2 regions of the Flavobacterium sp. K5-23 genome follow, and region 1 is predicted to be linked to the other one. Evidence: riboswitches for the same ligand, from Rfam matches in the RefSeq annotation. Region 1 holds a riboswitch; the other holds the start of a gene.
What was found. A riboswitch is a leader RNA that binds a small molecule or an ion and turns the genes downstream of it on or off. The one in region 1 is predicted to bind S-adenosylmethionine.
Positions count from the first base shown of each region.

Region 2: another riboswitch for S-adenosylmethionine. It lies ahead of FLAK523_RS11510 (Na+/H+ antiporter NhaC family protein); the one in region 1 lies ahead of FLAK523_RS05855 (alpha/beta fold hydrolase).

Region 1 covers NZ_CP056783.1:1,324,628-1,328,231, reverse strand. Annotated here, with positions in the region: gene thrA (bifunctional aspartate kinase/homoserine dehydrogenase I) at 1-781, opposite strand, end outside; gene FLAK523_RS05855 (alpha/beta fold hydrolase) at 804-1,766, opposite strand; SAM riboswitch class I at 1,838-1,945, opposite strand; gene FLAK523_RS05850 (hypothetical protein) at 2,122-2,325, opposite strand; gene metK (methionine adenosyltransferase) at 3,215-3,604, shown strand, end outside.
Region 2 covers NZ_CP056783.1:2,654,272-2,657,875, forward strand. Annotated here, with positions in the region: gene sucD (succinate--CoA ligase subunit alpha) at 1-433, shown strand, start outside; gene FLAK523_RS11505 (hypothetical protein) at 520-948, shown strand; SAM-I-IV-variant riboswitch at 1,066-1,162, shown strand; gene FLAK523_RS11510 (Na+/H+ antiporter NhaC family protein) at 1,221-2,543, shown strand; gene fabG (3-oxoacyl-[acyl-carrier-protein] reductase) at 2,729-3,475, shown strand; gene FLAK523_RS11520 (hypothetical protein) at 3,559-3,604, shown strand, end outside.

The DNA of each region.
Region 1 (3,604 bases):
GAATAATGGTTTTGGCGTGAAGTATTGTTGCACCAAAATTCGCCAGCTCATTCGCTTCATTGAATGTTAAGTGGTCAATTTTTTTGGCATCGGCAACTAGTTCCGGATTTGCAGTATAAATCCCATCAACGTGAGTATAGCTTTGTAGTTCTTCGGCATCTAGATAATTAGCCAATAAAGAAGCCGTGTAATTACTACCGTTTCTCCCTAAAGTCGTGGTATCATTATTGTTATTAGAACCTATAAAACCAGTAACAACATTTACAGTTGTTCCATTATTGACTTTAAAATACTGAATTACATTTTTCTTAGAAAGTTGTTCTAACGGCTGTGCGTCCCCATAATTCGAATCTGTTTTTAGTAATATTCTAGAGTCAGCAAAACGGGCGTTTATCCCATTTTTAACTAAAATAGCGGTCAATAATTTTGCCGAAATCAATTCTCCTTTGGATAAAACCTGGTCTTTAATTTTGATGCTGTAATCCCCAATCAAACTTACCCCTTCAAAAAGTTTTTCCAGAATCCCAAATTCCTCCGATAAATCTATTTCCTTAAATCCCCCGTTTTGATACGTTTTAAAATTTTCGAATAAAGGTTTGTATTCTCCATTTTTAACAGCTACCTCGAGAATATGTTCCAATTCATCCGTTGCATTTCCTCTAGCAGAAACTACGATAGCTATTTGTTCCCCTTGATTTACTTTATCAGTTATAATAGAAACCACTTTATTTATTCCTTCGCCATTCGACAATGACTTTCCTCCAAATTTTAATATTTTCATTTTATGTTGAATTTTATTGCTTCTAAAATATATCAGCAAGTAGATTATTTAATTGTTCGTATTCTATCAAGAAAGCATCGTGCCCGTGCATCGAATCGATTTCTTTGTAGAATACATTAACGTTGTGTTTTTTTAATTCCTGATAGGTTGCTTTGTTTTCTTTAGCCGTAAAAAACAAATCTGAATTAATCCCGATTATATGAATTGTCGCTTCAATCTTGGAAGCCATTATTTCGAATGAATCACTGTTTCTGGTAACATCGATTGTTTTAAGCAATTGGTTCATCATCTTGTAGGACGAAAGTTGGAATCGTTTCTGCAATTTTTCCCCGTGATGCTGCAACCAGCTTTCGACATTGAAAACTGCCAATTCCTCGTTAGAAGATCTTTGGAATTTTTCCTTGAAGGATTCTGGAGATCTGTAACACAACATAGCGTGAATACGGGCATCTTCGATAGGTCGTGAAGAGTTATTTAGAATTTGCTCTTGCAAATAACAATTGGCTATTAACCAATCCGTCGACTTCCAGTCAGTTGCAATAGGGATTAAATGTTGGGTGCTTTTGGGTTCTAAAGCGATCATTTCCCAAGCAATTCCTCCACCCACAGAACCTCCAATGATGGCATACAGCTGGTTGATTTGCAATAATTGTATTCCTTGAAGAAATGCTTTAGCAATATCTCGAGCAGTAAAATCTAAATAATTGTAAATACTAGTTTGATCGAAACCATTACCAGGGACATTAAAAGCAAGCAGGGAATATTTAGTAGTGTCTATCGTTTTGTGGTCTCCTATCAAATCATTCCACCAGCCGTTTTTACCTATAACTTGTGAATTTCCAGTCAATGCATGATTGACCAATACGATAGGAGCCGAATTTAACGCTGGTCCAAAAACTTGATAACTTAAGTTAAGGGTAGCATAAAATACGCCACTTTCGGTGGTGAAATTTTGTAATGTAATCAGGTTGGGTTTATTTTCCAATTTCAAATTTTTTATAATTTGTATATGGAAATATTAAAAAGAAAAGCTAGAAATTATCTAGTGAATTCTTGGAGTTATCTTTCCACGTTGGGCGTGGTAGAATGCAGCACCTTCTCCGATTTCTCGAAGGGTTGCTAAGGCTTCATTGGGTCTAATCCCTCTGCCTTTCTTTATAACATTTCAATACGTGTGTGAACTTAACAGGGCAAATTAACTACTTATTTTTGTAACCACCAAATTTTTATGCCTTTAGGTTTTTCGCTAAAAATAAAAATAGCATATACGCGCAAAATATCCCTAGATATAACTATCCAGAAATTATTTGCGAATTCCCTCTAAAACTATAGAGTCCCAATTAAATAAAAAGGGTGTCATTTTCTTTAGAATACATCAAAGACAATAATGAAATGTTTTGCACTTTTTTATTATTGTTATTTACTGCATCTATACCTAATCTAGGGTGAACTAATTCAGTTACCATTTGATTTTTTAAATTTCTTTTGGCTCTTAAATTTCTAAGAAAACCAAGTGTTCTTGAAAGAGAGTTTGTGGTGCTCATGTTTTCGTTTTTTAATGATTATTTATTATTTTAATTATGCTTCTGTTTTAAATTAACTTTATAAAAAAACCCTTTTGGACAGAATACCAAAAGGGTTTAAGTTGTATAACTTATACTTTTTTGATATCAAAATGAGGTAGCGCAATTTGCAGCGACATTAAACCGTTTATTTTTCTTTGAAGTAATTTTCATTTGATTTTATTTAATCGAATTCTGGTTTATATTTAAATTAAAAAAGCCTCCCGATATTTCGGGAGGCTTTTGCTTTATTTACATAATACTATGTAATATTGTAAGCAACTACAACCCTTTGGATTTCTCCTTAACAGTTACACTCTTTTTACATATAATAGAATTCATTTCTTTAGTTTTATTGATATTGCAAATGTCGAATATAATATTGAATTCACCAAACTATTTAATGATAATTAACCTAAAGTTTACATATCAAAAAGGATTTTGTTTGAATATTAACTATTCATTATGAATATGTTACAAAACAACAAAAGGAAATAGGTTCTATTATAGGTCGAATTATTTCATTACAAAATAATGTCATAATTAGAGAGGAATTTCCAGTGTAAAATCGTTTGAATCTCATCCCTTTTTTATGCTTTTCCTAAATTTTCATTTGAATTCTATTCAACTAAAAATATTAATTTATCATAAGTATAAAAAAAACAGAAGAGTATAATTTGCAATTCAAAATGGTTTCATACATTTGCACCCGAATACAAGAGGAAAAATTTGAACTGATTGCAACCTCTTCATAATGAAACAATTCATTATGGATGCTGAAATTTTCAGTAGGAAAAATGCTAAAGCAGAAACTCTCCTTTAGTATTACCCGCAATTATTTTTCCTCGCTTAATTTTAAACTATAATTATTATGGCTTATTTATTTACGTCAGAATCTGTAAGTGAAGGACATCCAGACAAAATTGCAGATCAAATCTCGGATGCATTAATCGATAACTTCTTAGCATTTGATGCTGATTCTAAAGTAGCTTGTGAAACTTTAGTAACTACCGGTCAAGTAATTCTGGCTGGTGAGGTGAAATCTAATACTTACTTAGACGTACAAAATATCGCTCGTGAAGTAATCAGAAAAATTGGTTATACTAAAAGTGAATATATGTTTGAAGCTAATTCTTGTGGTATACTTTCGGCTATACACGAGCAATCAGCTGATATAAACCAAGGTGTTGACAGAGCTAATCCAGAAGAGCAAGGTGCAGGTGACCAAGGAATGATGTTTGGTTACGCAACTAACGAAACT
Region 2 (3,604 bases), 1.3 Mb from region 1:
TGTAGGTATTGTTTCTAAATCAGGAACTTTAACTTATGAAGCTGCTGATCAAGTTGTAAAACAAGGATTAGGAATTACTACAGCAATTGGTATTGGTGGAGATCCTATTATTGGAACAACTACTAAAGAAGCAGTAGAATTGTTGATGAATGACCCAGAAACGGAATGTATCGTAATGATAGGTGAAATAGGTGGTCAATTAGAAGCAGATGCTGCACATTGGATTAAAGCTGACGGTAACCGTAAGCCAGTAGTAGGATTCATTGCAGGAGTTACAGCTCCTCCAGGACGTACAATGGGACATGCAGGTGCAATCGTTGGAGGTTCTGACGATACTGCTGATGCAAAAAAACAAATCATGAGAGAATGTGGAATTCACGTTGTTGATTCTCCAGCTGAAATTGGTAAAAAAGTAAAAGAAGTATTGGGTTAATTGAAAAATTAGCGGTAATATTTACTTATTATAAAAATGCCTCACGTATTAGTGAGGCATTTTGTTTAATTATAAAATAAAAGAAGATGTATAAAGATTTAGAAAAATTTGCAGTAAAAGGGAGTTTTACTTTTGCTCAAGACGATAGCTTAGAAGCAGTATGTACAGCATCCGATTCAGGAAGTGGTGTATTCATTGTTAACGCTATAAATGGAGATGATAAAGAATTAATCATGGTAGGTTCTACAGGAACTGTTCAAAATGATGGTACTTTGAAAAGTAAAAATGGTGGTTTATTTGAAAAAATTGTAAACGGTCACCAATTTGCAAAGACTGGAAGAAAATATTCTTGGCCAGCACAAATGAAACTAGAAAACATAGAAAGACTTGAAGTACTTTGGTTTGAAACTTTCAATGATGATTCTAAAGCTATTCCAACATCAGTTGAAGGACAAGTTTTGCAAAATTTCATGGATGCAAACGGAAAATTACCAAGATGGAATGTTGCCTTTTAATTATTTTTTATAATTAAGGTATACTATTCAGTATATTATATTTAAAACGTCACATTTTTATGTGCCGTTTTTTTTTGTTCAAAATATTTTTTATAATAAAATAATAAGTACTTTTGCAGCCGTTATCACGAATCTCATAAAGAGATAGCAACCTGCAACAACGAGCAAGGTGCTAAAACGATAAGCCAAATCCTTTGGAAAAAATGTTGTTTTACATTCCCATTTATTAGCTGTAGTTTTTCGTTATAATCAATTCATTATAAAACTGATTTATGACACATTTATTGAAAAAAACTGGAAGTGCTTACGCTTTAATCCCTTTATTGATTTTTATTTTTACTTTTTTAGGAGCCGGTATTTGGCTTGATGACTTCTATGCTCTCCCAGCTCCAATTGCTGTGTTAATTGGTATTATAGCTGCTTTTATACTATTTAAAAGTTCGGCTGATGAAAAAGTAGCCACTTTGATTGCAGGTTGTGGAGAAAGCAAAATTATTACGATGTGTTTGATTTATCTTTTGGCAGGAGCTTTTGCGGTAGTTAGTAAAGCTACAGGTGGTGTTGATGCTGTTGTAAGTCTTGGAATTAATACTATTGATGTTGCTTATTTTCCTTTAGGGATCTTTTTAATAGCTGCTTTTCTATCAACTGCTACAGGAACATCTGTAGGCGCTATTGTTGCTATTGGACCTATAGCGGTAGATTTGGCTAATTCTAGTGGAGCTTCATTACCCCTTATTGCAGGTGCTTTGCTAGGTGGTTCTATGTTAGGCGATAATTTATCGATGATTTCCGATACTACAATTGCAGCTACACAATCATTAGGCTGTGAATTGAAAGATAAATTTAAAATAAATTTATTCATTGCTTTTCCTGCAGCCATTATAACTATTTTGGTGTTCTTTTATTTGGGTTTAAACTCAGATATAACTGCTGTAGCGATTGCTAAGACTAGTTTTGAATGGATAACTATTGTTCCTTATGTTTTAGTTATTGTCCTTGCTCTTGTGGGGGTTGATGTTTTTTCTACCTTGATTATTGGGACAGTATTGGCTGGAGTGATAGGTTATTTTGGAAATCATTTTAGCTTGATGGTTTTTGCACAAAAAATATATGAAGGATTCACCAGTATGACTGAAATATTTCTATTGTCAATGCTTACAGGAGGATTGGCGGCAATGGTAGATAAAGCAGGAGGAATTGATTTTTTATTGCACCAAATAAAAAAACGCATTAAAAGTAAAAAATCAGCGCAAGCGGGGATAGGAGCCTTGGTTGGTTTTACTAATGTGGCTATAGCCAATAATACCGTGTCAATTGTAATCACGGGAGGAATTGCCAAGGAAATAAATGATGAATATCATTTGAGTCCCAAAAAAACGGCGGCAATTCTTGATATTTTTTCCTGTGTTATTCAAGGGATTTTGCCTTACGGAGCACAAGTACTGTTGATTTTAAGTTTTGCAAATGGCAAACTTGATTTTATGGATTTACTTGGTAATGCTTGGTATCACTTGTTTTTATTTATTTTTACTTTGGTAGCGATTTATAGTTCTTTTTGGGATAAATTAGTAAAACGATTCTTAGATATTTAGAATCGGTTCATTTTACAATGTTATTGAATTTGAAATTTTTTTTAAAAAAGGAATTATTCTATATTTGACGACTCTAAGATAGCCCTGATAGTAGCGGAAATCCTTTTATGTTTTTCTTTTAAACATAAAAGATTGAAGTGAATAGCAGGAATAGCTTCAAATAAAAATTAAACTAATTTTCGAATATGAAATTACTAGAAGGAAAAGTTGCCATCATAACAGGCGCAAGTCGCGGAATTGGAAAAGGAATCGCAGAAGTTTTTGCAAAACACGGAGCAAATGTTGCTTTTACTTACAGTTCATCTGTTGAGTCAGCTTTGGCATTAGAAAACGAATTGAACGCTTTAGGAATAAAAGCTAAAGGATACCAGTCTAACGCAGCAGATTTCAATGAAGCACAAACTATGGTTGATGCTGTAATTGCTGAATTTGGAACTGTAGATATCTTAATCAATAATGCTGGAATTACTAAGGACAACTTGCTAATGCGTATGTCTGAGGAGGATTTTGACAAAGTTATCGACGTTAATTTAAAGTCGGTTTTCAATATGACTAAAGCGGTTCAAAGAACTTTCTTGAAACAACGCTCTGGTTCTATCATCAATATGAGCTCTGTAGTAGGAGTGAAAGGAAACGCGGGTCAAACGAATTATGCAGCTTCCAAAGCTGGAGTTATTGGTTTCACTAAATCGGTTGCTCTAGAATTAGGTTCTCGTAACATTCGTTGTAATGCGATTGCTCCTGGATTTATTGAGACTGAAATGACTGCAAAATTAAATGACGATGTGGTTCAAGGATGGAGAGACGGTATTCCGTTGAAACGTGGTGGAACTACTGAAGATGTTGCTAACGCTTGTCTTTTCTTAGCTTCAGATATGAGTGCTTATATTTCTGGACAAGTATTGAATGTTTGTGGAGGAATGCTTACTTAGTATTCAAAAATTAAATGATTAAATAATTGAAAGATTCAAAGAGCTTAAATTCTTAAATCTTTCAATCTTTCAATAAAAACGATATGACTTTAAATACAACTCTATTGCTTGTTCTTTCATTGTTAATAG